3 regions of the Mycobacterium sp. pV006 genome follow, and region 3 is predicted to be linked to each of the others. Evidence: riboswitches for the same ligand, from Rfam matches in the RefSeq annotation. Region 3 holds a riboswitch; each other region holds the start of a gene.
The links. Region 3 has a riboswitch for cobalamin ahead of ACAG25_RS09815 (ferredoxin). Riboswitches for the same ligand answer to the same signal wherever they lie in the genome.
Positions count from the first base shown of each region.

Region 1 (10,368 bases), on a different contig from region 3:
CCGTCGGACGGCCGCGTGTTGGTGTTCGCCTCCGGCGCCGAGTACGCGCGCCTGCAACCCGGTCAACCCGCCGCATTCCGCGCCGTGGTCAGCGCCCCGAAACGACGAGACCTCACCGTGGCGGTCCTGGCGTCCCGGGGTGCTCCGGTGACCGGTACGGCCGCGCCGGTCCAGCAGGTGGCGCACGGTGTGCGCACCGACTTCGCCGCGGCCGCGCGTTCGGCGCTGCCCGCCGACCAGGCCGCGATGCTGCCCGCCCTGGTCCTCGGCGACACCTCGACGGTGCCGCCGACCACCGTCGCGCAGTTCCGGGTCGCGGGGCTGACCCACCTCACGGCGGTCTCGGGCGCCAACGTGACCATCGTGTGCGGTGCGGTGCTGTTGTCGGCTGCGGTGCTGGGACCCCGCGCTGCGGTGGTGCTGGCCGGCGCCACCCTGCTCGGATTCGTGATCGTCGTCCAGCCGTCGGCCAGCGTGCTGCGGGCCGCGGTGATGGGCGCGATCACCTTGCTGGCGGTGCTGTCGCACCGTCGCCGACAGGCCCTGCCGGCGCTGGCGGGCACCGTGGTGGCGCTGATGGTCGGCGCCCCGGAGTTGGCCGTCGACGTCGGGTTCGCATTGTCGGTGTCGGCCACCGCCGCGCTGGTGCTCATCGCGCCGGTATGGACGCAACGTCTCACCGACCGCGGCTGGCCGCGCCCGCTTGCGGCGGCGGTCAGCGTCGCGTTCGCCGCGCAGGTCGTGACCGCCCCGCTGGTGGCCGGAATCTCCGGCTCGGTGAGCCTGGTGGCGGTGATCGCGAACCTTGCCGCAGCGCCGGTCGTCCCGCCGCTCACCGTGGCAGGAACCGCCGCTGCGGCCCTGGCCCCGCTGTGGCCGGCCGGCGCCGACCTGTTGATCCGGTTCACCGGCCCCGAGGTGTGGTGGCTGCTGGCGGTGGCCCGCTGGTCGTCGGCACTGCCGGCCGCCGCGGTGCCGGTGCCCTCGGGTGTTGCCGGCGTCGCGCTGATCGCGGCCGCGGCACTGGTCGTCGCCGCGGGCTGGCATTGGGCGGTGTCGGGCCGCCGTGACACCATCGTGCGGTGACTTCACTGACGGGACTGCACCTGGTTCTGGGCGACGAGGAGTTGTTGGTCGAGCGGGCGGTGGCGTCGGTGCTACGGCAGGCGCGCACCGCCGCGGGCACCACCGACGTTCCCGTCAGCCGGATGCGTGCCGGCGAGGTCAGTGTCAGCGAACTCGCCGAGCTGCTCAGCCCGTCGCTGTTCGCCGATGAACGCGTGGTGGTGCTGGAATCGGCCGCCGAGGCCGGCAAGGACGCCGTGGCGCTCATCCAGAACGCCGCGGCCGAACTGCCCGAGGGCACCGTGCTGGTCGTCGTGCACTCCGGCGGAGGGCGCGCCAAGGCGATGGCCGAGCATCTCAGGAAGCTGGGCGCCGAGGTGCATCCGTGCGCCCGGATCACCAAGCCCGCCGAGCGCGCCGACTTCGTCCGCCGCGAGTTCAAGGCCCTGCGTGTCAAGGTCGACGACGACGCGGTCACCGCGGTGCTCGACGCCATCGGTTCGGACATCCGCGAGCTGGCAGCGGCCTGCTCGCAGCTCGTCGCCGACACCGGCGGGAACGTCGACGCCGCCGCGGTCCGGCGCTACCACTCGGGCAAGGCCGAGGTGAAGGGGTTCGACATCGCCGACAAGGCGGTGGTCGGTGACGTGGCCGGGGCGGCCGAGGCGCTGCGCTGGGCGATGATGTCCGGTGAACCGCACGTCGTGCTCGCCGACGCGCTGGCCGAGGCGGTGCACACCATCGCGCGCGTGGGACCGATGACGGGCAACCATTTCCAGGTGGCCGGCGAGCTGGGCATGCCGCCGTGGCGGGTGCAGAAGGCGCAGAAGCAGGCGCGGCGCTGGTCGCGCGACTCGGTGGCCGAGGCGATGCGGGTGGTGGCCGCCCTCAACGCCGACGTCAAGGGCGCGGCCGCCGACGCCGACTACGCGCTGGAGAGCGCGGTGCGTAAGGTCGCGTCGCTGGTCAGCGACTGACGACGGTCAGATCTTGTTGAGGGCCCGCGCCAGCGCCGACTTGCGGTTGGCGGCCTGGTTCTTGTGGATGACACCCTTGCTGGCCGCCTTGTCGAGCTTGCGGCTGGTCGCGGCGAGCAGCTCGCCGGCCTTGTCCTTGTCACCGGCCTCGACGGCCTCGCGGAATCCACGGACCGCCGTGTGAAGCGACGACTTCACCGACTTGTTGCGCAGTCTGCGGCGCTCGTTGGTGCGGTTCCGCTTCTCCTGCGACTTGATGTTGGCCACGCGTGTATTCCTTCGTAAATCTCGACTGGGTGATCTGAGTCTGTGGGCGCCCGTCCGGGCGCAGCGACTGTTCAGGGTAGCAGCGAGCGGGGTAATGAACCAAAGCGAGGCTCGCTGGCCTGCCGAAACGCTGGATCTGTTGCAGCATGGCAGGCGAGTGTTCTCCGACCGTCAGCACTCATCACTAGAGCAGGGGACACGTTGCCGACCGAAACCGTACGGACTTCACGTAACGCCAAGGCCGCCCGGCGGCACAACGGCGTCTTCGAGGGATACAACGCCGTCGGCAAGTACGCCGAGGCCTTCGACGAGATGTTCGACCCGCAGGGCAACGTTCGTACGCCCTACAAGGGCATCCACAAGGAGTTGGCCCCGTCGGACGCCTCCGAGCTCGCCGCGCGCGCCGAGGCGCTGGGCCGGGCGTTCATCGACCAGGGCATCACCTTCTCGTTGTCGGGTCAGGAGCGGCCGTTCCCGCTGGACCTGGTGCCGCGCGTCATCTCCGCTGCCGAATGGACGCGGCTGGAACGCGGCATCCGGCAGCGGGTGCAGGCACTCGAGATGTACCTCGACGACATCTACGGCGAACAGGAGATCCTGCGTGACGGCGTCATCCCGCGCCGGCTGGTCAGCTCGTGCGAGCACTTCCACCGCGAGGCCGTCGGCATCGTCCCGCCCAACGGAGTGCGCATCCACGTCGCCGGCATCGATCTGATCCGCGACGAGCAGGGCAGCTTCCGTGTCCTGGAGGACAACCTGCGCTCACCGTCGGGGGTCTCCTACGTCATGGAGAACCGGCGCACCATGGCGCGCGTCTTCCCGAACCTGTTCGCCACCCACCGGGTCCGCTCGGTCGGTGACTACTCGTCGCATCTGCTGCGGGCGCTGCGCAACGCCGCGGCCAACAACGTCGCCGACCCGACGGTGGTGGTGCTGACGCCGGGGGTCTACAACTCGGCCTACTTCGAGCATTCCCTGCTGGCGCGGCAGATGGGGGTGGAGCTCGTGGAGGGCCGCGATCTGTTCTGTCGCGACAACGCCGTCTACATGCGCACCACCGAGGGTGAGCGCCAGGTCGACGTGATCTACCGGCGCATCGACGACGACTACCTCGACCCGATGCAGTTCAAGCCGGACTCGGTGCTCGGAGTGGCCGGCATCCTCAACGCCGCGCGGGCCGGCAACGTGGTGATCTCCAGCGCGGTGGGCAACGGCGTCGGCGACGACAAACTGGTCTACACCTATGTCCCCACGATCATCGAGTACTACCTCGGCGAGAAGCCGCTGCTGGCCAACGTCGACACCTTCCGGTGCTGGCTGGACGACGAACGTGAGGAGGTCCTCGACCGGATCCGCGAGCTGGTCGTCAAACCGGTCGAGGGGTCGGGCGGCTACGGCATCGTGTTCGGGCCGGACGCCTCGGAGAAGGAACTGGCCGCGGTCACCAAGAAGATCAACGCCGACCCGCGCGGCTGGATCGCGCAGCCGGTCATGCAGTTGTCGACGGTGCCGACCCAGATCGGCGACACGCTGGCGCCGCGTCACGTCGACCTGCGCCCGTTCGCGGTCAATGACGGCGACGAGGTGTGGGTGCTGCCCGGCGGGCTGACCCGGGTCGCGTTGCCGGAAGGATCGCTGGTGGTCAACTCGAGCCAGGGCGGCGGGTCGAAGGACACGTGGGTGCTGGCGTCGCGCACCTCGGCGGCCGACCGGGAACTGGCCGCGGCGGAGGTGGTGCGTTCGCTGCCGAGCGCGGGTACGGGAAAGGGCGCCCGAGCCGAAGCCGGCGCCGAGACCAGCAACCAGCAGCAGCAGTAGGAGAGCGTCATGTTGGCCAGGAACGCCGAATCGCTGTACTGGATCGGACGCTACGTCGAACGCGCCGACGACACCGCGCGCATCCTCGACGTCACCGTGCACCAGCTGCTCGAGGACTCCAGCGTCGACCCCGACTGGGCGTCGCGCACCCTGCTGCGGGTGCTGGGGATCGAACCCCCCGACGAGCCGCTCGACGTGTGGTCGCTGACCGACATCGTGGCCTTCGGCCGGGACACCTACGGGGGCTGCTCGATCGTCGAGGCCATCTCCGCTGCGCGCGAAAACGCACGCGGGGCAAGGGAAGTCACGTCCACCGAAATCTGGGAGTGCCTCAACAGTACGTACAACGCACTGCCGGAACGGGAACGGGCGGCCAAACGGTTCGGACCGCACGAGTTCCTCGCCTACGTGGAGGGCCGCGCCGCGATGTTCGCCGGCCTGGCCGACTCGACGCTCTCCCGCGACGACGGCTACCGGTTCATGGTGCTGGGCCGGGCCCTGGAGCGGGTGGACATGACGGTGCGCCTACTGCTCTCCCGGGTCGGGGACAGCGGGTCGTCCCCGGCGTGGGTGACCCTGTTGCGCTCGGCCGGCGCCCACGACACCTACCTGCGGACCTACCGCGGGGTGCTCGACGCCGGCCGGGTGGTCGAGTTCATGCTGCTCGATCGCCTGTTCCCGCGGTCGATCTTCTACTCGCTGCGGTTGGCCGAACACAGCCTCGACGAACTGCTCAAACGTCCGCACGGGCGTCTGGGCGCCACCGCCGAAGCGCAACGGCTGCTCGGGCGGGCGCGCAGCGAACTGGAGTTCCTGCAACCGGGCGCGGTGCTCGAATCGCTGGAGACCCGGTTGGCCGGTCTGCAGAAGACCTGCTTCGACGTCGGAGAAGCGTTGGCGCTGCAGTACTTCCACTCCGCCCCGTGGGTCGCGTGGACCGACGCCGGACACAACTCGCTGGTGATCGAAGAAGGGGAGATCTGACATGTGGCGGATGCGAGTGGTGCACTCGACCGGCTACGCCTACCGGTCGCCGGTCACCGCGTCGTTCAACGAGGCCCGGCTCACCCCGCGGTCGGACAACCGGCAGAACGTCATCCTCAACCGCGTCGAGACCGTCCCGGCCACCCGGTCCTACCGCTACGTCGACTACTGGGGTACCGCGGTCACGGCGTTCGATCTGCACGCGCCGCACACCGAGCTGGAGGTGACGGCGTCGTCGGTGGTGGAGACGGAGACACCCGAGGAACCCCAGACGAAGGTCACCTGGTCGGATCTGGCCACCGAGGCGGTGATGGACAAGTACTTCGAGGTGCTGGCCCCGACCCACTACGCGCCGGCCAGTAAACGCATCCAACGGGTGGGCCGGCGCATCGCGAAGTATCACGAACCGGCCGAGGCGGTGATCGAGGCCGCGCGGTGGGTGCAGGCCGAACTGCAGTACGTGCCCGGCACCACGGGTGTGCACACCTCCGCGGTGGACGCGCTACGCGAAGGCAAGGGGGTGTGTCAGGACTTCGCGCACCTGACGCTGATGTTGTTGCGCGGCATGGGGATCCCGTCACGGTATGTGTCGGGCTACCTGCACCCGCACCGCGACGCCGAGATCGGTGACACCGTCGACGGCCAGAGCCACGCCTGGATCCAGGCGTGGACCGGCGAGTGGTGGCACTACGACCCCACCAACGACGCCGAGATCAACGAGCAGTACATCAGCGTCGGCGTCGGCCGCGACTACGCCGACGTCAGCCCCCTGAAGGGGATCTACTCCGGCGAGGGGTCCACCGATCTGGACGTCATCGTCGAGATCACCCGGTTGGCTTAGCGCACACCCCGGGGTGCACCTCGACGCGGTGCAGGTCGTCGCCGATCTCGATCTGCCGATCGAACGCCGTGGCCGCCAGCGCGCGCCAGTCCTCCTCCTGGCCGGGCTGGATGGCCGGCACATAGTGGGTCAGGATCAGGATCCCCACCCCGGCGCGCGCGGCGGTCTCGGCGGCCTGTTCGACCGAGGAGTGATAGCCGCAGATGTCGCGGAACCGCTGGATCGGCAGCGCGTCGATCAGGTCCTGACGGATCACGGTGTGCACCAGCGCGCCCGCCCCGTCGGCCAGTTCGTCGAGGGACGCGCACGGCACGGTGTCCCCGGCCAGGACCACCGACGCCCCGGCGTGCTCGACGCGGAACCCGATCGTCGGCGTCACCGGGCGGTGGTCGGTGGGGGCGACACGGATCTGCACACCTTCTCGACCCCACACCACCCCCTCGGTGACCTCCTCGATCTCGACCTGCGGCGGGGCGGTCAGATCGTCGTGATGGTCGATGCGGTAGCCGATGTCGAAACGCATCGCGCGCAACGTGGATTCGACGACCTCGGCGATACCCGGGGGACCGATGATCGGCAGGGGCGGCATGTCCGGATCGAAGTTCGACACCCACCGGGTGATCAGCACGTCGGCGAGATCGGTGATGTGGTCACTGTGCAGATGGGTGATCAGCAGGGCGGTCAGGTTGTTGGCGCCCACCCCGACCGCGGCCGCGCGCTGCAGCACTCCGCGTCCGCAATCGACCAGGAAGATCTGCTCACCCGCCCGGACGAGGGTCGAGGGACCCGCGCGGTGCGCGTCGGGGATGGGGCTGCCGGTTCCGAGGAGAGTGACTTCGATCATGCGGCCACATATACCGTCAACCGCGCGGCGCAGGGCCGGATTGACCGTTCCGGGGGTTGGCTGGGACGGGGCCGGGCCTCTAGCCTGGTGGGACGGCAGTGTGAGCTGGGTCACCTGGAGGTTGCCATGCGTATCGCCGATGTACTGCGCAGCAAGGGGAGTGCGGTGGCGACGATCACCCCCGAGACGTCCGTCGCCGGTCTGCTGACGGAGTTGGCCGTCCAGAACATCGGGGCGATGGTCGTGGTGTCACCGGACGGAGTGCAGGGCATCGTGTCCGAGCGCGACGTGGTGCGCAAACTCCCGGAGCTCGGTGCGGACCTGCTGCGGCGCCCTGTCGCCCACATCATGACGGCCCTGGTGGCGACGTGTTCGCCCGATGACTCCGTCGACAGCCTGGCGGCGTTGATGACGACCAACCGGGTCCGGCACGTCCCGGTGCTCGTCGACGGGCGGCTGGCCGGCATCGTCAGCATCGGCGACGTGGTCAAGACCCGCATGGAGGAACTCGAACACGAACACCGGCAGCTGCAGGCCTACATCACCCAGGGCTGACGCCGCTTAGTCTGAACATCGATGACGATCGCAGTCGCGCCTGCCCGCCGCGCCGACGTGAAACTCCTGTCGCGGGTGCTGGGCCGAGCCTTCTTCGACGACCCGGTGATGACGTGGATGATGCCCGACGACGCGCACCGGGCCCGCGCGTTGCCGCGAGTGTTCGCCGCGATGGCACGCCATCACTTCCTGGCCGGGGAGGCCACCGAGGTCGCCGACCGCGACGGGACGCTCGGCGCGGCCGCGCTGTGGGATCCACCGGGCCGCTGGAAGCAGACGCCGCGCGAGGAACTCCGGATGATGCCGGCGTTCCTGTTGGCGATGGGTCGGCACATGCGGCGGGGTCAGGCGATGGCCGATCTGATGAAGCAGCACCATCCCGAGGAGCCGCACTGGTATCTCGGCGTCATCGGCAGCGACCCGACGGTCCGCGGCGCCGGGTTCGGGCAGGCGCTGATGCGTTCACGTCTGGACCGCTGCGACGCCGAAGGCGCGCCGGCGTACCTGGAATCGACCAAGGAATCCAACCTCGCCTACTACATGCGGTTCGGGTTCGAGGTGACCGGTGAGCTCCACATACCGGGCGGCGGGCCGCCGATGTGGCCCATGTGGCGACAGCCACGGTAGGGCAGATGTGGCGGCAGCCACGGTAGGGCAGATGTGGCGGCAGCCACGGTAGGGCAGATGTGGCGACAGCCACGGTGATCGGTGCGGCTACAGTGTCGGTGGCCGATCAGCAGGGGAATCCGGTGCGACTCCGGAACTGACGCGCAACGGTATGGGGCACTGTCCCCGAGTCCGAATGCCTGCGGTCGGTGACCCGTTGACGGCTCCGCGCTCGAGCCCCGCATCGAAGGATGTCCCACCGTGCGTCTGCTCGCCCCTCTGGCCTCGCTGTTGCTGCTCTTGTCGGCGTGTGCCTCCTCCGAGGGATCCGCCCCCGCCGGGGCCGCAGAAAGCGTTGCCGCCCAGGGATTCCCACTGACCATCGAGAACTGCGGTCGCGACGTGGTGGTCGAGGCGCCGCCGCAGCGTGCGGTGGCGCTCAACCAGGGCTCCGCGGAGATCCTGCTGTCGCTCGGGCTCGCCGACCGCATGGTGGGCACCGCCACCTGGACCGACCCGGTCCTGCCGAACCTCGCCGAGGACAACGCCCGGGTGCCCCGGTTGGCCGAGAACAAGCCTTCGCTGGAGACCGTGCTCGACGCCGATCCCGATTTCGTGTCCGCGTCGTTCGGCGGCACCCTCGGCCCCGGCGGGGTGGCCGACCGCGACCAGTTCGAACAACTCGGGGTGCCCACGTATCTGGCGCCCAGCGACTGCGTCGGCAAGGTCTCGGTCAACGAGGACGGGGCCCGCACCACACCCCTGACGATGGATGTCATTTACGGCGAAATTCGGGACCTGGCAGCGATTTTCGACATCCGGGAGCGCGGCGAGCAGCTCGTGGCCGAGCTGCAGCAGCGGATGCAGCGGGCGGCCGGCGCGCCGGCCGGGGCGGACCTGGTGTTCTGGTTCTCCGACCTGCGGGCACCGTACATGGCCGGGTGCTGCGGAGCCTCCGGCGTCATCGCCGAGGCCGTGGGTGCGGGCAACGTCTTCGCCGACACCACCGAGGAATGGCCGCAGGTCAGTTGGGAGGCGGTGGCCGAACGGGATCCGGACGCGTTCGTACTGGCCGACCTCAGTCGGCGCACCATCGACGGCGACGCGCTGGACACCAAAATCGAGTTCCTGGAAACACATCCGGTGACCTCACGGATGACCGCGGTGCAAGAGAAGCGCTATCTGGTGGTCAACGGCGCCGACCTCAACCCGTCGATCCGGACCGTCGACGGTGCGGAGAAGGTCGCCGACGGTCTGCGTCGGCTCGGGATCACCTCCGGCGGCTGATCGTGCGCGGAACGTCGCTTGTGGCGATGTGGACGCTGGGAGCGGTACTGCTGACGGCGTCGATCGCCGTGGCGATCACCATCGGAGCCGCCGCGGTATCGGTGCGCGACGTGTACGGCATCGTCGCCGAACATCTCGGCGCCGGACCGTCGGGCGCCGGTCGGATCCAGGACGGCATCGTCTGGGAACTGCGGTTGCCGCGGGCTCTGCTCGCCGCGATCTGCGGCACCGGCCTGGCGCTGTGCGGCGCGATCCTGCAGTCGCTGCTGCGCAACCCGTTGGCCGATCCGTTCGTGCTCGGCGTGTCCTCCGGCGCGTCGACCGGTGCGGTGCTGATTGTCGTGTTGGGGGTCGGCGGCGCCGCGGTCACCCTTTCCGGCGGGGCGTTTCTGGGTGCGGTGACGTCGTTCGGGCTCGTCCTGGTGCTGGCCTACGCCGCGGGAGGCACCACAGATCGGGTGGTGCTCGCCGGAGTCGCTGCGACACAACTGTTCTCGGCGCTCACCTCGTTCATCGTGCTGTCCTCGGCCAACGCCGAACAGACCCGGGGGGTGCTGTTCTGGCTGCTGGGATCGCTGGCCGGCGTGTCGTGGTCGGAGGTCCTGCTCTGCGGCGTCGTCGTCGGTGCCGGGCTGCTGGTCTGCCTCGGTCACGCACGCACCCTCGACGCGTTCACTTTCGGCGAGGACGCCGCGTCGTCGCTGGGAATCTCGGTGCGCCGGGCGCGGATCGTGCTGCTGGTGTTGACCGCGCTGATCACCGCCGCATTGGTCAGCGCCTCGGGCGCCATCGGGTTCGTCGGTCTGGTGCTGCCGCACGCGGCGCGCTTCCTGGTCGGGCCGGGTCACCGGACGCTGCTGCCGACCGTGGCCATCCTCGGCGCGATCTTCATGGTGTGGGTCGACACCGTGGCCCGCACGCTGTTCGCACCCCAGGAGATCCCGACCGGCGTGGTGACGGCGCTGCTGGGGGTGCCGGCCTTCGCGCTGATCCTGTTGCGGCGCAGGAGCGTTGCCGCATGAGCCTGCGCGCGGTCGAGGTGACATGGACCCGGGCGGGGCGGCCGGTCCTCGACGGCGTCACCATCGACCCACGGCCCGGCAGCACCGTCGGTCTGTTGGGGC
Region 1 covers NZ_JBGGKT010000001.1:360,336-370,703, reverse strand. The annotation lists gene ACAG25_RS01725 (ComEC/Rec2 family competence protein) at 1-1,086, shown strand, start outside; gene holA (DNA polymerase III subunit delta) at 1,101-2,042, shown strand; gene rpsT (30S ribosomal protein S20) at 2,049-2,309, opposite strand; gene ACAG25_RS01710 (circularly permuted type 2 ATP-grasp protein) at 2,622-4,127, shown strand; gene ACAG25_RS01705 (alpha-E domain-containing protein) at 4,137-5,111, shown strand; gene ACAG25_RS01700 (transglutaminase domain-containing protein) at 5,113-5,952, shown strand; gene ACAG25_RS01695 (ribonuclease Z) at 5,936-6,796, opposite strand; gene ACAG25_RS01690 (CBS domain-containing protein) at 6,923-7,351, shown strand; gene ACAG25_RS01685 (GNAT family N-acetyltransferase) at 7,373-7,978, shown strand; cobalamin riboswitch at 8,052-8,180, shown strand; gene ACAG25_RS01680 (ABC transporter substrate-binding protein) at 8,219-9,244, shown strand; gene ACAG25_RS01675 (FecCD family ABC transporter permease) at 9,271-10,266, shown strand; gene ACAG25_RS01670 (ABC transporter ATP-binding protein) at 10,263-10,368, shown strand, end outside.
Region 1: another riboswitch for cobalamin. It lies ahead of ACAG25_RS01680 (ABC transporter substrate-binding protein); the one in region 3 lies ahead of ACAG25_RS09815 (ferredoxin).

Region 2 (10,368 bases), on a different contig from region 3:
AGACGCTGAAGGACAAGCAGCTCTACACGCTGGACCTGGGTTCACTGGTCGCGGGCAGCCGCTACCGCGGTGACTTCGAGGAACGCCTGAAGAAGGTGCTCAAGGAGATCAACACCCGCGGCGACATCATCCTGTTCATCGACGAGCTGCACACCCTCGTCGGTGCCGGTGCCGCCGAGGGCGCGATCGACGCCGCGAGCATCCTCAAGCCGAAGCTGGCCCGTGGTGAGCTGCAGACCATCGGCGCCACCACCCTCGACGAGTACCGCAAGTACATCGAGAAGGACGCCGCGCTGGAGCGCCGGTTCCAGCCCGTCCAGGTGGGCGAGCCGACGGTCGAGCACACGATCGAGATCCTCAAGGGTCTGCGCGACCGCTACGAGGCACACCACCGCGTGTCGATCACCGACAGCGCGTTGGTGGCCGCCGCGACGCTGGCCGACCGCTACATCAACGACCGGTTCCTGCCGGACAAGGCGATCGACCTGATCGACGAGGCCGGCGCCCGGATGCGGATCCGCCGGATGACCGCGCCGCCGGACCTTCGTGAGTTCGACGAGAAGATCGCCGACGCGCGCCGGGAGAAGGAGTCCGCGATCGATGCGCAGGACTTCGAGAAGGCCGCGCGGTTGCGTGACCAGGAGAAGCAGCTGGTCGCTCAGCGCGCCGAGCGGGAGAAGCAGTGGCGCTCCGGTGATCTCGACGTGGTCGCCGAGGTCGACGACGAGCAGATCGCCGAGGTGCTGGGCAACTGGACCGGCATCCCGGTGTTCAAGCTGACCGAGGAGGAGACCACCCGGCTGCTGCGCATGGAGGAGGAGCTGCACAAGCGGATCATCGGCCAGGAGGACGCCGTCAAGGCCGTCTCGAAGGCGATCCGCCGTACCCGTGCGGGTCTGAAGGATCCGAAGCGCCCGTCCGGTTCGTTCATCTTCGCCGGCCCGTCCGGTGTGGGTAAGACCGAGCTGTCCAAGGCGCTGGCCAACTTCCTGTTCGGCGAGGACGACGCGCTCATCCAGATCGACATGGGCGAGTTCCACGACCGTTTCACCGCGTCGCGGCTGTTCGGTGCCCCTCCGGGGTACGTCGGTTACGAAGAGGGCGGGCAGCTCACCGAGAAGGTGCGCCGCAAGCCGTTCAGCGTGGTGCTGTTCGACGAGATCGAGAAGGCCCACCAGGAGATCTACAACAGCCTCCTGCAGGTGCTCGAGGACGGCCGTCTGACCGACGGTCAGGGCCGCACGGTCGACTTCAAGAACACGGTGCTGATCTTCACCTCGAACCTCGGTACGAGCGACATCAGCAAGGCGGTTGGTCTGGGCTTCACCCAGGGCGGCGGCGAGAACAACTACGAGCGGATGAAGCAGAAGGTTCACGACGAACTGAAGAAGCACTTCCGTCCGGAGTTCCTCAACCGTATCGACGACATCATCGTGTTCCACCAGCTGACGCAGGACGAGATCATCAAGATGGTCGACCTGATGATCGGCCGAGTCGCCAACCAGCTCAAGGCCAAGGACATGGCCATCGAGCTGACCGACAAGGCCAAGGCACTGCTGGCCAAGCGCGGCTTCGATCCGGTGCTCGGGGCGCGGCCGCTGCGCCGCACCATCCAGCGCGAGATCGAGGACCAGCTGTCGGAGAAGATCCTCTTCGAGGAGATCGGACCCGGTCAGCTCGTCACGGTCGACGTCGAAGGCTGGGACGGCGAGAGCGCGGGCGAGGACGCCAAGTTCACGTTCTCGAGCAGCCGCAAGCAGGCGGCGGCCGCCGAGCCGGATCTGGCGCAGGCCGGAGCGGCCGGCGCGCCCAGCGCGGCGGAGTAGACGTCAGACGTCCCCGGGGCGCAGCACGAGCCGGTTGAGCCGGCGCGACACCGCTGCGCCCCAGGGCGTCACCAGGCGTGCCTCGGCGAGCAGCGCGTCGTCGGTCAACACCTCGTGGGTCTTGCCGCGGCGCAGCATCGCGTCGTGCAGCACCAACGACTCCTGCGACCAGGCCCAGGCGACGTCGACGTCGTGGGTGGCCAAGACCACGGCCGTCCCGGTGTCGGACAGCGTGGTCAGCGTCTGCAACAGATCGTCCACAGCGCGCGGATCCAGACCGGCGGTGGCCTCGTCGAGCAGCAGCACGCCGGGTCGCATCGCCACCGCTCCGGCAATCGCCACCCGTTTGCGCTGCCCGAACGACAGATGGGTGGGCGTGTGGTCGGCGAGGTCGGCCACTCCCAGTGCGGTCATCGCGGTGTCGACGCGCTCGAGCACCTCGGCTCTGTCCAGGCCCATGTTCATCGGCCCGAACGACACGTCGGCGCGCACGGTGGCACCGACGATCTGGTCGTCGGGTTCCTGCAGCACCATCTGCATCCGGCTGCGTAGACGCGTGCGCGCGGCCCGCGACCCGTCGACCGCGGTGCCGTCCAGCATCACCGAACCGGTCGTCGGCCTGAGCAGACCCACCAGGATGCGCAGCAGGGTGGTCTTGCCCGATCCGTTGGCGCCCAGCAGCGCGATCCGCTGACCGGGCCGCAGCGCCAGGTCGACCCCGTCGAGGATCCGCGGGCCCCGCGGGTACCCGAAACCGACGTCGCGCAACTCCAGTGCGCCGGACCGGTCGTCACCCACCGGTCCACATCCTCGAGCTCAGGACCGCGGTCGCGGCGAGACCGCCGAGCATTGCCGCGATCACGGCGAGACGCACCCGACGCACCGGGTGGTCCGCGGTGAGCACCGCGGTCATCCCCGGTTCGGCGCGCAGTGACATCGCCTCGGACATCGCGCGGGCGCGGTCGGTGCCGCGGACGAAGATCAGCGCGAACTGGGCGCCGATGACCGCGATCGCATCGCGCGGCCGGCGCAGCCCCAGACGCAGCGCCACCGCGTCGCGCGCCATCCGGGCGGAGCGCAGCAGGATTCCCACCTGCCGGTAGGTCAGGTCGATGACATGACACAGCGCCGCCGGGACCCCGGCGCGGCGCGCCAGATCCAGCAGATCGGCCATCAACGTCGTCATCGCCAGACCGATGGTGGCCGCCGACGCGGCGATCGCACGCAGCGCTGTGTCGATCGCGAGATCGACACCGCCGGGCTCCAGGTGCGGTCCGCCGCGCAGGCTGACCGCGATCGGCACGGAGCCCAGCGCGATGAACACCATGGGCCCGGCCAGCGCGAGTGTGAAGGTGCGGACCGGAACCCGCGCCAGCGCGAGCGTGGCCACCGCGACCGCGACGAGGATCAACGGTGCCCCGGTCCGCGGCGGCAGCAGCATCGCGCACAGCAGCAGCCCGCCGTAGAGGAACAACTTCTCGGCAGCCGGGTGCCCCGACCAGCGGTTGCGGGCCGCGCTGAGATCGAGCGGGTTCACCCCCCGCTCTGCGCCTCGCTGCGGCCACGGCGACGACCGGCGTACCAGCCGATCGCGCTGCCCAGGACGATGCCGCCGACCCCGGCCTGCAACGCGAACAACCCGGACTCGACCTCGCCGGGCAGCTCTCCGACCAGCGGGGAGAACCAGGGTTCGTAGTCCTCCTGGATGACCGTGATCACCTCTTCGGCCTGCCCGTCGGCGCCGCCGAACTCGGCTTCGGCGTCGCGGGAGTAGCCGTAGAACAGTGAGCCGACCGCGACGGCGGCTGCGAGGAACAGCAGCACGGCGGTCAGGACCAGGATCGACCCGCTGCGCGCGGACCTGTCGGTGCGGGCGCTCATTTGCCGACCTCCGTGCGGTCGGTCGGTTCGGCGCCGGCCGGAACCTCGGCGCCCTTCAGAAAGCCGAGGTTCAGCAGTTCAGAGGACGCCACCTGCATCAACACACGCACCACCACCACGGTGATCAGCCCCTCGACGATCGCGAGCGGCACCTGGGTCAACGCGAAGACGCCGAGGAACTCCACCAGGCTCTCCCCGACACCGCCCTCGGCGGCCGGGAACGCCAGTGCCAGCTGGATGCTGGTGACGAGGTAGGTGACCAGGTCGGCGACGAATGCCAGCGCGAACACCGCGGGCAGCACACCCACCCCGGCGCGGCGCAGCGCGAAGAACACCGCGAACCCGGCCCACGGCCCTGCGATCGCCATCGAGAACGCGTTCGCGCCGAGCGTGGTGATGCCGCCGTGGGCCAGCAGCAGAGCCTGGAAGAGCAGGACGATCGTGCCGAGGAACGCCATCACCGGGGGCCGGAAGATCGCGGTGCCCAGGCCGGTGCCGGTCGGGTGCGAACTCGATCCGGTCACCGACGGCAGCTTGATCGCCGACATGACGAACGAGAACGCGCCGACCGCCGCGAGCAGCGGACCCGAGGACGGATGGCGTTTGACGGTGACGACGACCTGCCTGGCTCCGTAGACGACGAACGGTGCCGCCGCCACGGTCCAGGCCAGCGCGTGCGCCGGCGGAAGAAAGCCTTCTGCGATGTGCATTGTTACTGCTGCGCCTTTCTGCCCAGCACCTCGTGGGCATCGTGTGTCGGTGCCGCGGCCGGTCTCCTGGCTCACGGATCCACCGGCACACCCGAGGTGGGCCGAAACGCCGGTACCCGCCTTCCCACCCACGCGAGACGCGCGGGCAGTGGCATGGAGGGCACCGACTTCCCGTTCACAGTGGCGAGGGCCGCCCCGGATTCACACCGGGTTCCCGTACACCGCAGCAGGTGGAGCGTACCCCCGGGTCGGGGGTCAGGGGGCGACGAGACCGAACATCTGCTCGGCCATCGACAACAGCCACGCCGCCGCGGTCTGGCTGCGGTACTTCGGCCAGTTCGATTGCATGCTGAGCACCCAGGGCTGCCCGGTGCGGTCCACGGCGTACCAGCTGAAGGTCAGGTCGCCCGGCAGATTGCCGGCCTTGGCACCGATGTAGGGCCAGGTCTGGCGGTCCAGGTCGATGCCGGGGATCGCGGAGAGGATGTCGCGGACCGGAGCGGCCTCGCCGACCGCGGATTCCTGCAGGGCGGCGTGTAACCGGCAGATGTCGGCGGCGCTGCCGTACCACTCGGCGCCGATGGCCGACGCCGGCTCGTGTGCGCGTTCGGGGTCGGGTTCGTACGGCCGCGACTTGACCTGCTGCAGCAACTGGGCGCGTTTCTGCGGAGACGCCTCTTTCCACTGTTCGCGCACGTCCGGGCGTCCCCAGCCGACGGAGAACAGCTCGTGCATCGTCGGGAACGGCGTCATGCTGGCCGGGTCGTGGTGCCCCGCGGTGACCAGGGCGCGCTCGACCGCGCCGGGTCCGAGGCGCTCGATCAGCAGGTCGGTGGCCATGTTGTCGCTGGCCGAGATCATCTGCTGGGCGGCGTCGCGTACCGAGACCGTCGCGCCCGGGGGCAGCTTGTCGAAGCCGGAGGAACCCACGGCCTTGGCCTGTGCGGTGATCGTCAGGGTGTCGTCCCACCGCACGGTCCCGCTCTCGACGGCCTCGGCGACCGCGAGCAGCACGTAGAGCTTGAAGATCGATGCCAGCGGCAGCGACAACTCGGTGTTGGTGCCGGCGACCTTCTCGCAGCGCCCGTCGACGACCTTGGCCACCTGGTAGGAGTAGCGCGCTCCGGAAGAGGTGAGCGCGGCGTCGACGTCGGAGAACTGCCGGATCTCCGGCTCGACCAGCGTCACCGCGAATCGGTCGACCATCGACGCGTCGTCGGTGCGGAGCTCGATGACCTGGCCGACCCCGTAGGACGTGGTGACGTGCAGGGTGGCGTTTCCGGCGCCGACGTCGACGTCGGTGACGGTGAACGGGCGGTCCCACCACATGCGGTCCAGCGTGACCCCGACGTGCTCGACGAGCTCCGGGGCGGCCAGCGTCCGGATGCCGTTCTCGCCGATGGGCCAGTCGCTGTTGAGCATGTCCATCGTCTGCTTGGCGCGCAGTCCCTGCGGGGTGTTGATCGCGATGGGGACGCCGTAGGCCGCTTCGGCCGGCGCGGGACGGGTGGCGGCGCAACCGCCGACGAGGGCCGCGACGAGCGACAGCGCGACCGTCACCACGGCCGCGCGGCGCCGCGCCCCTGCGTCAGGACGCGGTGTCGGTCCTGGCAACGTCGAGCACGACCTCGAACTCCAGGAGGGAGGCACCGGTGGCCACGGGGTTCTTGCGCTCGCCGGCGTGGGCTTCGACGGCGGGCCCGTTGGCCCAGGCCTGGAAGGCCTCGTCGGACTCCCACTGCGTCACCACGAAGTAGCGGTTCTCACCCTTGACGGGCCGCAGCAACTGGAAGCCCAGAAAGCCCGGCTGGTTGTCGACGGCATGGGCTCGGTTGGCGAAGCGCTTCTCCAGTTCGGGGCCGGCGTTGGGCGGGACCTCGATTGCATTGATCTTGACCACAGCCATGTCGTTCAGGCTACCGCGTGCCGCGGACGCGATCGTCGGCATGATGACCCTATGGATCTGCTGACCGCGCGCGGCGGTGCGGGCCGGCCGCTGGTGCTGGTGCACGGGCTGATGGGGCGCGGCTCCACCTGGTCGCGCCAGCTGCCGTGGCTGACCCGACTGGGACGGGTGTTCACCTACGACGCCCCGTGGCATCGCGGCCGGGAGGTCCACGACCCGTACCCCATCAGCACCGAACGTTTCGTCGAGGACCTGCGCGACGCCGTGGCGCCGCTGGGGGAGCCGGCGGTCATGGTCGGTCACTCGATGGGGGCGCTGCACTCGTGGTGTCTGGCCGCGGCGCATCCGGAGCTGGTCGCCGCGCTGGTCGTCGAGGACATGGCGCCGGACTTCCGTGGCCGCACCACCGGGCCGTGGGAACCCTGGCTGCACGCGCTGCCGGTCGAGTTCGCTTCAGCCGATGAGGTTTTCGCCGAGTTCGGCCCGGTCGCCGGCCAGTACTTCCTGGAGGCGTTCGACCGCACTCCGACGGGCTGGCGGCTGCACGGGGAACCGGACAGGTGGATCGAGATCGCCGCACAGTGGGGCGAGCGCGACTACTGGACGCAGTGGCAGGCGGTGCGCGCGCCGGCGTTGCTGCTGGAAGCGGCCAACACCGTCGCACCGCCGGACCAGATGCGGGCGATGGCCGAGCAGTCTGCCGGCCGGGCCACCTACCTGCGGATCGCCAACGCCGGACACCTGATCCACGACGACGCGCCGGACCGATATCGGGAGGCGGTCGAGGCCTTCCTCGCGACCGCGTAAATCGATTGGCCGCACCGGGCATCCCGAATAAAATTCGGCCATGACACTGCGATCGGTCTCGGCCCTGGTGCTCGACGACGTTGCGATGTTCGAGTTCGGGGTCATCTGCGAGGTGTTCGGCATCGACCGGTCCGCCGACGACGTCCCGAACTTCGACTTCAAGGTGTGTGGCCCGCAGGCCGGTGTCCCGGTGCGCACGAGTGTCGGCGCGACGCTGACCCCCGAATGCGGACTCGACGGTCTTGCCGGAGTGGATCTGGTCGCGATACCGGCGATCGGTTCCGCCGAATACCTGCCCGCCGCGCTCGAGGCGGTCCGCCAGGCGGCGGCGTCGGGTTCGATCATCCTGACGGTGTGCTCCGGGGCGTTCGTGGCCGGCGCCGCGGGGTTGCTCGACGGCCGGCCCTGCACCACGCACTGGATGCACGCCGAGGAGCTGCAGCGGCGCTACCCGACCGCGGTGGTGGACCGCAACGTGCTGTTCGTCGACGACGGCAACCTGATCACCAGCGCCGGCACGGCCGCAGGCATCGACGCGTGCCTGCATCTGGTGCGCCGCGAACTGGGCAGCGCGGTCACCAACAAGATCGCCCGCCGCATGGTGGTGCCGCCGCAGCGCGACGGCGGTCAGCGCCAGTACATCGACCAACCCATCCCGGTGCGCGGTTCGGATCGCTTCGCCCCGCACCTGGACTGGATCCTGGCCAACCTCGACAAGCCGCACACGGTGAACACGCTGGCCCGCCGCGCCCACATGTCGGGGCGGACCTTCGCGCGCCGCTTCGTCGAGGAGACCGGCCGCACACCGATGCAGTGGGTCACCGATCAGCGCGTGCTGTTCGCGCGCCGTCTGCTCGAGGAGACGACGCTGGACATCGACCGCATCGCCGACCAGAGCGGATTCGGCAGCGCCACGCTGCTGCGCCACCACTTCCGGCGCATCGTCGGCGTCACGCCGTCGGACTATCGCAGGCGCTTCACCGCGGTCACCGCCGAAGCCGAGTGCGCCGAATCGGCGTGAGCCTCGCCCTCCCCGCACAGGGCGAACAGTCCGGCCGGGGTCTGTTCCACGAGGCCGTCGACCAGTAGCGAGTCCAACGCGCGGTCCCGCTGCGCGGTGTCGACGGTCCAGGCCACGTCCAACTGGGCGCGGGTGACCGGGGAGGTGCTGGCGCGCAGCACGTCGAGCAGTCGCCCCCGGGCCTGCCGGTCGGTGCCCGCGTACCGCTGCACGCGTTTGGCAGGTCCGGTCGACGCCGGGAAACCCGCTGCGCGCCAAGAGCATTCACTCAGCGGGCACACGCCGCAGCGAGGCGAACGTGCGGTGCACACCGTCGCGCCCAACTCCATCAGCGCCACCGAGAACACCGGTGCCGTCGCGTCGTCGGGCAGCAGCGCCTCGACGTCGTCGAGGTCGCGCACCGAGGCCGCCGCCGCGTCGGCCCGCCCGTGCACCACGCGGGCCACGACCCGCCGCACGTTGGTGTCGACCACCGGAACCCGTTGCCGGTAGGCGAAGCACGCCACCGCGCGTGCGGTGTAGGTCCCGATGCCCGGCAATGCCAGCAGGGTGTCGACGTCGGCGGGGACCACGTCGGCGTGCTCGGTGGCGATCACCGTGGCGCACTCATGCAGCCGCTTGGCCCGCCGCGGGTAGCCGAGCTTCCCCCAGGCCCGCAGCACCTCGGCCGGACCGGCGGACGCGGTCGCCGACGGGGTGGGCCAGCGCGCCACCCAGTCCCGCCAGATCGGCTCGACGCGGGCCACCGGCGTCTGCTGCAGCATGAACTCGCTGACCAGGATCTGCCACGCCGACACCCCCGGCTGCCGCCACGGCAGGTCCCGTTGTTCGCGGTCGTACCAGGCAAGCAGCTCAATGGGATCGATCATCGGCGTTTCCTGGTGCACAATGACGGCCATGCCGAACACCAGCCCATTGACCGCCTGGAAAGCACTCAAAGAGGGTAACGAGCGCTTCGTCGCGGGCAAGGCCATGCACCCCAGCCAGAGCGTCGAGCACCGGGCCAGCCTGGCCGCCTCGCAGAAGCCGACGGCGGTCGTATTCGGCTGCGGCGACAGCCGCGTGGCCGCAGAACTGCTCTTCGACCAGGGCCTCGGCGACATGTTCGTGGTGCGCACGGCCGGCCACGTGATCGACTCCGCGGTGCTGGGCTCGATCGAGTACGCCGTGGCGATCCTCGAGGTGCCACTGATCGTGGTGCTCGGCCACGACAGCTGCGGCGCGGTCAAGGCCGCGCTGGCGGCGCTGGACGAGGGCGAGGTGCCCGGCGGCTATGTGCGTGACGTCGTCGAGCGGGTCATGCCCTCGATCCTGCTGGGCCGCCGCGACGGTCTCGCCCGCGTCGACGAGTTCGAGGCGCGCCACGTCATCGAGACCGGCCAGCAGCTGCTGAACCGGTCGACCACGATCGACGACGCGGTCAAGGCCGGCACCCTGGCCATCGCCGGGGTCACCTACCACCTGTCCGACGGGCAGATCGCACTGCGCGATCACATCGGCGACATCGGCGAGAGCTGACCTCGGCGGCGACACGCCGACACGCCTCGACCGACACGGGATGACCTGGGCTTACCGTGGTTACGTGCTGGATCTAGAACCGCAGGGCCCGCTGCCCACCCAGATCTACTGGCGACGCCGGGCGCTGGCGCTCGGCATCGCGGTGCTGGTCATCGCGATCATCGCCGCCGTGATCGCGGTCGTGGTGTCCAACAGCACCAGCGACGAGCAACCCACCGCCAACGAGTCGTCCGCCGAGACGGTCGCCGACGCGCCACCGCCTCTGCCCGGTCAGGACCCCGAGGTCAAGTCGCCGATCCAGCCGCCGGCCCAGGACGCCCCGCCGCCCACCCCGACTCCGACCGCCGCCGTCGTCCCCCCGCCGATCCTGCGGGAGGGTGACGACTGCCCGGATTCGACGCTGGCGGTCAAGGGCATCACCAACGAACCGCAGTACGTCGTCGGCGACCAGCCCAAGTTCACGATGGTCGTCACCAACATCGGTCTGGTCGCCTGCCAGCGCGACGTCGGCGCCGCGGTGCTCGCCGCCTACGTGTACTCGCTGGACAACCAGCGCCTGTGGAGCAACCTGGACTGCGCACCGTCCAACGAGACACTGATCAAGACGTTCCAGCCCGGCGAACAGGTCACCACCGAGGTGACGTGGACGGGCATGGGTTCGGCGCCCAACTGCCCGCTGCCGCGGCAACCGATCGGTCC
Region 2 covers NZ_JBGGKT010000006.1:254,716-265,083, reverse strand. The annotation lists gene clpC1 (ATP-dependent protease ATP-binding subunit ClpC) at 1-1,826, shown strand, start outside; gene ACAG25_RS12285 (energy-coupling factor ABC transporter ATP-binding protein) at 1,830-2,624, opposite strand; gene ACAG25_RS12280 (CbiQ family ECF transporter T component) at 2,617-3,363, opposite strand; gene ACAG25_RS12275 (energy-coupling factor ABC transporter substrate-binding protein) at 3,360-3,707, opposite strand; gene ACAG25_RS12270 (energy-coupling factor ABC transporter permease) at 3,704-4,417, opposite strand; cobalamin riboswitch at 4,456-4,658, opposite strand; gene ACAG25_RS12265 (serine hydrolase) at 4,673-6,031, opposite strand; gene mhuD (mycobilin-forming heme oxygenase MhuD) at 6,006-6,323, opposite strand; gene ACAG25_RS12255 (alpha/beta fold hydrolase) at 6,375-7,130, shown strand; gene ACAG25_RS12250 (GlxA family transcriptional regulator) at 7,171-8,151, shown strand; gene ACAG25_RS12245 (A/G-specific adenine glycosylase) at 8,094-9,050, opposite strand; gene ACAG25_RS12240 (carbonic anhydrase) at 9,049-9,669, shown strand; gene ACAG25_RS12235 (hypothetical protein) at 9,734-10,368, shown strand, end outside.
Region 2: another riboswitch for cobalamin. It lies ahead of ACAG25_RS12270 (energy-coupling factor ABC transporter permease); the one in region 3 lies ahead of ACAG25_RS09815 (ferredoxin).

Region 3 (10,368 bases):
CCAGGTCGCCACCCACCCGTCGCGCCATCGGGTGCGCACCGAGAACCGCAAGACTCTGGTGGTCTTCGACGAGATCCACCACGGCGGCGACGCCAAGAGCTGGGGCGACGCCATCCGCGAGGCATTCGACGACGCGACCCGGCGTCTGGCGCTGACCGGAACACCGTTCCGCAGCGACGACAGCGCGATCCCGTTCGTCACCTACGAGACCGGCCCGGACGGGTTCGCCCGCTCCAGGGCCGACTACACCTACGGCTACAGCGACGCCCTGGCCGACGGGGTGGTCCGGCCGGTGATGTTCATGGCGTACTCGGGTGAGGCCCGGTGGCGCGACAGCGCCGGGGAGGAGCACGCCGCCCGGCTCGGGGAACCGTTGACCGCCGAGCAGACCGCGCGGGCGTGGAAGACGGCGTTGGACCCGAAGGGCGAATGGATGCCCGCGGTGATCGCGGCGGCCGACAAGCGTCTGCAGGGCCTGCGGCAGCACGTGCCCGACGCCGGCGGCATGATCATCGCCTCCGACCAGACCACCGCTCGGGCCTACGCCGAGCTGCTGCTCAAGATCACCGGCGAACCGGCGACGGTGGTGCTCTCCGACGACAAGGGTGCCTCGGACCGCATCTCGGAGTACTCGGCGGGCACGTCGCGGTGGCTGGTGGCGGTGCGCATGGTCTCCGAGGGCGTCGACGTGCCGCGCCTGGCGGTCGGCGTGTACGCCACGAGCGCGTCGACGCCGTTGTTCTTCGCCCAGGCGATCGGCCGGTTCGTCCGGTCGCGCCGTCCCGGGGAGACCGCGAGCATCTTCCTGCCGTCGGTGCCCAACCTGCTGCTGCTGGCCAGCGAGATGGAGGCCCAGCGCAACCACGTGCTCGGCAAGCCGCACCGCGAGACGCTCGAGGACCCGCTCGACGCGGAGTTACGGGAGCAGAAGCGCGACGAGCCCGGCGAGGAGGAGAACAAGATCGAGTACCTCGGCGCCGACGCCGAACTCGATCAGGTGATCTTCGACGGGTCGTCGTTCGGTACGGCCACCCCGGCCGGCAGCGACGAGGAGGCCGACTATCTCGGCATCCCCGGGTTACTCGACGCGGAGTCGATGCGAGATCTGTTGCGCCGCAGGCAAGAAGAGCAGCTCACCAAACGCACCGAAGCAGGCGGTCCCGCGGTTCCGAGGACCACACACGGACAGCTGCGCGAGCTGCGCACCGAACTCAACACGCTGGTGTCGCTGGCCCATCACCGCACCGGACGCCCACACGGCTGGATCCACAACGAGCTGCGGCGGCGCTGCGGCGGACCGCCGGTGGCCGCCGCCACGCGCGAACAACTGCAGGCCCGCATCGAGGCGGTCCGGGTGCTGCAGCGCGAGCTGACGGCCTGACCGGCTGCTGACCGCCTGCTACAGTCGGCTGTCCTTCGGCGCTGGTCAGAGGAAGTCCGGTGCGATTCCGGCGCGGTACCGCCACTGTGTGCGAGACGACATCTCGTGAGCCAGACACTCGCCCTCGCCGATTCCTTTCCACCGGGGCGGAACTCCCCGAGAAGGGGTGGGTCGATGACCGACCGCAGCCGTCACCTCGTCCTCGTCGGGATGGGCGCCGACGCGCACGCCCGCCACACCGAAGCGACCCAACTCGCCGAGAACATCGGGGCACGCCTGGCCTATCTGCAGCTGGCCACCCCGACGCTGTTCGACGTCCTCGACGACATCGCCGCCGCCACACCGGGTTCAGCGGTCCGGCTGCTGCCGCTGCCGGTGGGTGCGGCGCCGGCTCCGGCCCGGTCGTGGTTGCGGCGTATCGCCGGGGACTGGGTGCGCCGAAACAAGGGTCTGCTCACGGTCGAGACCGTCAGCGGCGCGGTCACCGGCTGGGAGTCCGGGCTGACCTCCCCCGCCTGGGAGGACCTCCCCTCGTTCGGACGTCACGTCCTCGTCTGCCGCGGACCGCGGTGCACCGCAAAGGGTTCCGCGGCCACCGCACAGGCCATCGCCGAAGCGCTCAAAGCCCGCAGGCTCGGCGACGACGAGGTGCTGGTCACCCAGACCGGCTGCCTGTACCCGTGCAACCACGCACCCGTGGTCGCCGTCCACCCCGACGACGACTGGTGGGGTCCGGTCGAACCCGACGACGCGCCGGCGCTCGTAGCGTCGTGGACCTCCCGCGCCGCCGGATCCGGCCGCGCGGTGCAGACGCCGCCGCGCACCTGAGACGCAGCCCACCGACCCTGCCGCCCGTCCCGGCCCGTCAGCTGTTAACGTCACCGCAAGCCGTGGTGAACGGGAAGCCGGTGTGACACCGGCGCGGCCCTCGCCACTGTGATCGGGATTGCGACGTTCCTTCCCACCGCGCTGACCCGCGGTGGGGCCACTGAGGCCCACCGGCCTTGGGAAGGCGGAACGCTCGCGGTATGCCCGTCAGCCAGGAGACCGGCCACGGCGACGAAGTACCCCATCCACGAGGATCTGGAGAGGCGGGCTGACAGTGGCCTATGCATTGCCCCGAACCCTGACCGCGGTTGCCGCGGTCGTCACCATTGCCGCGTCGGGTTGTTCGTCCCCGGACCCGCAGGAAGACAGCAGATCCGAGAACGCGGTGACCGTCGAGAACTGCGGCATCGAGGTCAGCGTCGACGGACCGCCCGAACGCGTATACGCCGCGTACCAGCCGGCCACCGAGATCGCGCACGCGCTCGGCATCAGCGACCGGCTCGTCGGCACCGCCTACCTGGACTCACAGGTGCTGCCCGAGTACGCCGAGGCGCAGAGCCAGGTGCCCTATGTGCCGCAACTCCCCAGCCGCGAAGGGCTGTTGGCCGCGCGTCCTGACTTCGTGCTGTCCGGCTACAACAACTTCTTCGCCGAAGGCGACGCCGACGAGAGCGTGGGCACCCGCGCGAGCCTGGCCGAACTCGGTATCCAGTCCTGGATCCTGAGCCCGTTGTGCCCCAGTCAGGACGGTCTGTCCGACGAGGCCATCGACCCGGCCTCGGTGCGCGTCGACACCATCTATCGGGATCTGCGTGATCTCGGCACGATCTTCGGCGTCGAGGATCGCGCCGAGCAGGTCATCACCGACCAGCAGCAACGGATCACCGCCGTCGAGGAAGCCGTCGCCGGGGCCGACCGCCCGAAGGTCGCGATCGTGCTGATCGACGACGACGGCGGATACCGCGTCGCCGGCGGCGTCGACTTCGGCACCCAGATCATCGAACACGCCGGCGGGGTCAACGCGTTCGCCGATCTGCAGCAGCGCCGACACGTCGAGGTCGACATCGAGGAGATCATCCGGCGCGACCCGGACGTGATCCTGACCAGCGTCTGCTGCGACATCTCGTTCACGGCCGAGACCGGCGCCGAGGAGGCCGCCGCGCTCGCGCAGAGCCCGGCGCTGGCCGGCGTGAGCGCAGTGCGGAACAACCAGGTGCACCCGTTCCTGTTCGCCGACCGGGCCGCCGGGGTGCGGGCCGCTCACTCCGTCGAGTTGGTGGCGTCGATCCTGCACCCCGACCGGGTCCGCTGAGCAACCCTCCGACATGCCCGTCGCCCTGACCCGCCCCGCGACAGGTACCGGCCGGCCGGCCGGTAGCGGCCGGCAGCTGCTGCGCAACAGGGGGGTCCGGCTGCTCGGCCTGACCGTCGCGGCGCTGGGTCTGGTTGTCGCAGCGCTGATCTCGCTGCTCGTCGGCAACTACACGATCGGGGTCGGCGACGCCCTGGCCGCGCTGACGGGTCCGGCCGAGACCGACGTGGACCGGATCGTGCAGCACGTCCGCGTGCCCCGTACCGTCACCGGCCTGCTGGCCGGCACGGCTCTGGGCGTGGCTGGGGTCGTGATGCAGGGCATCACCCGAAACCCGTTGGCGGGACCGGGAATTCTGGGCATCAACTCCGGTGCGGCGCTGGCGGTGGTGATCGCGATGACGGTGTTCGGCGTGACGACCGCCGGCGGCTACGTGTGGTTCGCCTTCGCGGGGGCCGCGATCGCCGCGGTGTTCGTGTACTCCCTCGGCTCGCTCGGTCTGGGCGGGGCGACACCGGTGAAGCTGGCGCTGGCCGGGGCGGCGTTCACCGCCCTGGTCGGCGCGGTCACCACCGCCCTCACCCTGCTGGATGCCACCACCCTCAACGATTTCCGCTTCTGGGTGGTGGGTTCCCTGACCCGCGCCGATGCCGCCGCACTGACCGCGGTGGTGCCGTTCATTGCCGCCGGCGCGGTCGCCGCGTTCGCGACCAGCCGCACCCTCAACGTCGTGGCCCTCGGTGAGGACATGGCCCGCAGTCTGGGAACCACCCTGTGGTCGGCGCGGCTGCTGGCCGCGCTGGCGGTGGTGCTGCTGGCCGGCGCCGCCACCGCGATCGCCGGCCCGATCGGTTTCATCGGCTTGGTGGTCCCGCACATCGCGCGGTTGATCACCGGGCCGGACTACCGGTGGATCATGGCGTGGACGGTGGTACTGGCCCCGACGTTGCTTCTGCTCGCCGACGTGCTCGGCCGAATCCTGGTGTCGCCCCAGATACTTCAGGTCGGCATCATCACCGGGCTGGCCGGCGCCCCGTTCTTCCTGTACCTCGTGCGCAACCGGAAGGTCTCGGGTCTGTGAGCGCCGACATGCTGGTGCTCACCGACCGTCGTGCGCGGTTCGCGGTGCGGGTCAGTCGCCGCGGCACCCTGCTGACGGTGCTCGCCTGGACGGCGGCAGTCTCGGTCGCGGCGGCGTCGCTGACGCTCGGCGAGTTCCCGATCAGCATCACCGAGGTGCTCGACGTCCTCGCCGGTGGCGGCACCCTGATCGACCGCGACGTGGTGCTCGGCGACCGGCTGCCGCGCGCCGTCACCGGACTCGGGGTGGGCGCGGCCTTCGCGCTGTCGGGCGCCATCCTGCAACGCATCGCCCGCAACCCGCTGGTGAGTCCCGACGTGATCGGCATCAACTCCGGGGCGGCGCTGGGCGCACTGCTGGTGATCACCGTCGTCGGGGGCAGCGGCGCGGCCGTCGTCGTCAGCGCGCTGGCCGGGGCCCTGCTGGCCTCCGCGGTGATCCTGCTGGTGGCCTACCGGCGCGGGCTGCACGGCTTCCGTCTGGTGCTGGTGGGCATCGGCGTTGCCGCGATGCTGACCTCGGGGATCTCCTACCTGCTGACCCGCGCCGACGTCCACGAGGCGATGAGCGCCGCGGCCTGGCTGACCGGCAGCCTGGCCAATCGCGACGGCATGCACGTCGCGGTGATCGGGACGACGCTGGTGCTCGTCGTGCCGGTGCTGGCGGTGGTGGGCCGCCAGCTGCGGCTGCTCGAACTCGGTGACGAGCTCGCCACCTCCCTGGGCAGTCGCCAGCGCCACCGCATCGCGCTGGTCCTGGTGGCCGTCACCCTCGCCGCGATGGCCACGGCCGCCGCCGGCCCGATCGGATTCGTCGCGCTGGTCGCACCGCAGATCACGCGCCGGCTGCTCGCCGAGCGGCACGTGGGGCTGGCCCCGTCGGCGGCCGTCGGCGCACTCCTGGTCGTCGCCGCCGATCTCGCCGCCCGAGTGCTGTTCGCGCCCGCCGGTATGCCTGTCGGTGTGGTCACCGCCGTGCTCGGCGCCCCCGTACTCCTGTTCCTGCTTGCCCGCGCCAACCGGATCGGAAGTGCCGGATGACCCACGACGTCCCCGTCAGTCTCACCGCCCAGCGGCTCAGCCTCGGCTACTCCGGTCGCGTCATCGTCGAGGAGGCCAGCACCACGCTGCCCGCCGGCGCGATCACCGCGATCATCGGGCCCAACGGCTGCGGCAAGTCCACCCTGCTGCGCGGCCTGGCCCGGCTGCTGGCGCCCCAGCACGGCGTCGTGCATCTCGACGGACGTGACCTGGGCGCCATCCCGAGCCGCGAGCTCGCAACCAAAGTCGGTCTGCTGCCACAGCAACCGGCCGCCCCGGACGGCATCACCGTGGCGGATCTGATCGGCCGCGGCCGCCACCCCCACCAGCGCTGGTTCCGGCAGTGGAGCGCCGCCGACGACGCCGCCGTCGCCGCCGCGATGCAGTCCACCGGTCTGACCGAGCTCGCCGAGACCCCGATCGACGAACTGTCCGGCGGCCAACGTCAGCGCGTCTGGATCGCACTGGCACTCGCGCAGGACCCCGAGGTGATGCTGCTCGACGAGCCCACCACCTACCTGGACCTGGCGCACCAACTCGACGTGCTCGGGCTGCTCGCCGAGATCAACCGCGTGCACCGGCGCACCGTGGTGCTGGTGCTGCACGACCTGAACATGGCGGCCCGCTACGCACACCATCTGATCGCGATGCGCGACGGCCGACTCGTGGCCCAGGGGTCGCCGCACGACATCATCACCGCCGACATGGTCGGTGACGTCTTCGGTGTCGAAGCCACCGTCATCACCGACCCGATCACCCACACCCCGCTGGTGCTGCCGCACCCACGCGTCGCGGCTACAGCCCCAGCAGTTCCGGAAGATCGGCCACCGAGTCGATGACATGGTTGGGTTGCATCGCGAATTCGTCTGCAGCCCAACGGTCCAGCGTGTCCTGACGGAACTTGCCGGTGCGCACCAGCACCCCGGTCATGCCGACCACCTGCGCGGCCAGCACGTCGTTGTTGAGGTCGTCGCCGACCATGTACATCTCCTCGGGGTCCACCCCGAGCCGGCCGGCCGCGGCCAGGAAACCCGCAGGGGCGGGCTTGCCCACCGCCGTCGCCTTGCGACCGCAGGTCTCCTCCATGCCGATCAGGTACATGCCGGTGTCGATGCGCAGCCCGTCGGCGGTGTTCCACGCGGTACTGCGGTGCATCGCGACCACCGGAACCCCTTGTGCCATCCAGTCGTACACCCACGACAGGGTCAGGTGGCCGAACTCCGGGCCCGCCCCGCCGAGCAGCACCACGTCCGGGGTCGGGGGTGCGTGCGGCCCGCTGAACTCCTCGGAGGACACGAGGTCGATGCCCGGCATGTCTTCGGCGATCTGTCCGCTGTTGACCAGGAAGCAGCGCGCACCGGGATACCGGGTGCGGACGAATTCGGCGGTGAGCACCGCGGCGGTGATCACCTCGTCGGGGGCCACCGCCATGCCGGCCTCGGTCAGCAGGTCGGCGATCTGCACCCGCGTACGCGTGGTGGTGTTGGTCAGATAAGCACACGCGATCTGCTGCCGCGCCAAGCTCTGCAACGTCTCGGCCGCGCCGGGAATCGGCTTCCAGGAGGTGACCAGCACGCCGTCGATGTCGAAAAGCACTCCACCGATCGCCATGAATCGACAGTAAACCGCCGTCGTTCGGACGCAACTCGGCCCGGTCAGTCGCGCGCCCAGGCGCTGGCGCCGACCCACGGCGTCACCCCGGCGGCGATGTCCCACGCCAACTCGGCCGGCACGTCGACGACCTCGTAGTGCTTGACCCCGGCCGCGGTGGCGGCCACCAGGGTGGCGACCCCGGCGCGGCGCTGCGGCCAACTCTGCCGCACGGTCCAGGCCACCACGCCCGCGCCGTCCAGGCAGTCCCGGCGCCGGTCCAGGCTGCCCGCGCGCGCCGCCAGCCACCCATCACCGACCCGGTGGCCCAACGCTCGGGAGCGGTCCACCGCCAGCCCGACGCCGACCACGGTCAAGACACCGACGACGACCCAGACCCATCCCGGCAGCGAACCGACGACGGCGCCGACCCCGGCGGTGACCGCCGCGAGCACCGGCAGCACCAGGGCCCGCACCCAGCGCCGCCGTACCGCGGCCGGGCCGTGCGGGCGCAACGGCCCGTCGACCATGTCCGGCTGGTCGATCAACGCGCGCAACACCGACGCCGCGGTTCCCCGCGGGCACGGCGGTAGCAGTTGGGAGGCCTCCCCGACCCCGGACACCCCGGTCATCACGGCGTCCAGGCGCGCACCTCCGAACAGCCGCACCAGCAACGGTTCTCGCAGGGTGCCGCCGCGCAGGCGGCGCATGTCGAAGGTGTGTTCACGCACCCGCACCAAGCCGTGGGACAGGTGCAGCAGTTCGGCGTCACGGCGCAGCATCAGGTTGCCGTAGGTCAGCAGCGACTGGGTCACCGACAACGCCGCCGAGGCCAACACCAACGCCGCGACCGCGCCGGCGACCACGGCCGCCACGCCGACCGACTCGACGACATCGGCCCCCGCCTGAGTCCACGGCGAATCCTCCAGCGCGCCGAGCACTCCGGTCTGGCTGATCACCCCCGCGGCTGCGGCGATGGTCACCATTCCCCCGAAGGTCAACGCGCTGTAGCGCAGCCACGACGGTTGCCACCGCGCGAGCACCTGGCCCGGCGTCTGGACCGCGGGACCCAACGATTCGGCGAGCAGGGTCGCGCGCAGCCGCGGCACCTGCTCGGCGGCCATCGCGTCGAGCGCGAACGCAGACTCGGCGCTGGCCTGCTGCCCGGTGCTCACCGTGACCACCGTCAGTCCCAGCAACCGGTGCAGCAACCGCGAATCCGTCGATACCGATCGAATCCTGTTGCGCGGCAGGGAAACCACCTTGCGCTGCAACACCCCGGAGCGCAACTGCACATCGTCGGGCCCGATCCGGTAGGTGGTGGTGAACCAGCGCGCCACGCCGTAGGCCACGATCAGCACCACGCCGAGCATCGCCCACACCGGATTTCCGGTGGCCGAACCGAGCACGAAAGAGCCGACCAGCACCGGCATCTGACGCAGGATCTCGTGCACCGGATGCACGAGCAGCATGCGCGGGTCGAGTCGCTGCCAGTCGCTCATGTCGCGTCCTCGACCCCCAGCGCGGCGATGTCGGTCAGCCGTGCGACCAACCAGTCGGCGACGTGGGCGTCCAACGCGACGATGCGCACCGCACCCGCCGACGACGCCGTCGTCACCGTCACGTTGGCCAACCCGAACAGCTGGTCCAGTGGGCCCCGGTAGGTGTCGACGGTCTGCACCCGCGAGATCGGCGCGATCCGGCGTTCCTGCACCAGCCACCCCGACCGGGTGTAGACCGCGGTCGCGTCGACATCCCAGCGGTGCACCCGGTAGCGCCACAGCGGCGCGATGACCACGTTGACCACGATGCCGACCACGGTCAACGCCGCCACCAGCAGGTGCAACCACACCCACCGCCCGTCGACCGCGAACCACACCATCTGGCCCACCACCGCCATCGACCACGGGATCAGCGACCCGATCGCCCACACCAGCGGGGCTTTCTGGCTCGGCGGATGCGCGGGGTCGACCAGGTCCATATGACGAGCATGCCTGGCCACCATCAGTAAGTTGAACCCCATGAGCCGCAAATGGACCGCCGACGACGTCCCCGACCAATCCGGCCGGGTGGCCATCGTCACCGGCGCGAACACCGGGATCGGATACGAGGCCGCCGAGGTGCTGGCCGCCAAGGGCGCCCACGTGGTGGTCGCGGTGCGTGATCTGGCCAAGGGCCGTGACGCCGTCGCCCGCATCACCCGCGCCACCCCCGGCGCGCAGGTCAGCCTCCAGGAACTCGACCTGTCGTCGCTGGACAGCGTGCGGCAGGCTGCCGCCGCGCTGGCCGCCGCCCATCCGCGCATCGATCTGCTGATCAACAACGCCGGCGTGATGTACCCGCCCAAGCAGGTCACCCGCGACGGGTTCGAGTTGCAGTTCGGCACCAACCATCTGGGCCACTTCGCGCTGACCGGGCTGCTCCTGGAGAACCTGTTGCCGGTCGAGGGCTCCCGCGTCGTGACCGTCGCCAGCATGGCGCACCGCAACATGGCCGACATCCACTTCGACGACCTGCAATGGGAGCGCCGCTACAACCGCGTCGCCGCCTACGGGCAGTCCAAGCTGGCCAACCTGATGTTCACCTACGAACTGCAGCGCCGTCTGGCCGCCAAGAACGCGAAGACCATCGCGACCGCGGCCCACCCCGGCCTGTCGAACACCGAACTGATGCGCCACATCCCGCTGATGAAGCTGCCCGGGGTGCCCAAATTCGCGGGTCTGGTCACCAACAGCCCCGCGGTCGGGGCGCTGCCGACGCTGCGCGCGGCGACCGATCCCGCGGTCCAGGGCGGGCAGTACTACGGTCCGTCCGGGTTCCAGGAGATGGTCGGCCACCCCGTGCTGGTCGACTCCAACAAGAAGTCCCACGACGTCGCGGTGCAACAGCGGCTGTGGGCGGTCTCCGAAGAGCTCACCGGCGTCACCTACGGCATCTGATGCGTTCGGTCGACGAGCACCGGCAGGTGGTAGCCGGGCTGATCACCGGACGCGTTCCGGTCACGGTGGCGCCGACCGAGGCGCTCGGACTGGTGCTGGCCCGTGACGTGGTGGCCGGCGTCTCGCTGCCGGCGTTCGACAACTCCGCGATGGACGGCTACGCGGTGTTCGTCGAGGACGTGGCCGCCGCCGGCCCC
Region 3 covers NZ_JBGGKT010000005.1:71,145-81,512, forward strand. The annotation lists gene ACAG25_RS09810 (DEAD/DEAH box helicase) at 1-1,381, shown strand, start outside; cobalamin riboswitch at 1,390-1,522, shown strand; gene ACAG25_RS09815 (ferredoxin) at 1,556-2,209, shown strand; cobalamin riboswitch at 2,256-2,452, shown strand; gene ACAG25_RS09820 (ABC transporter substrate-binding protein) at 2,484-3,521, shown strand; gene ACAG25_RS09825 (FecCD family ABC transporter permease) at 3,535-4,602, shown strand; gene ACAG25_RS09830 (FecCD family ABC transporter permease) at 4,599-5,642, shown strand; gene ACAG25_RS09835 (ABC transporter ATP-binding protein) at 5,639-6,481, shown strand; gene ACAG25_RS09840 (HAD-IIA family hydrolase) at 6,438-7,253, opposite strand; gene ACAG25_RS09845 (PH domain-containing protein) at 7,298-8,734, opposite strand; gene ACAG25_RS09850 (PH domain-containing protein) at 8,731-9,213, opposite strand; gene ACAG25_RS09855 (SDR family NAD(P)-dependent oxidoreductase) at 9,254-10,171, shown strand; gene glp (gephyrin-like molybdotransferase Glp) at 10,171-10,368, shown strand, end outside.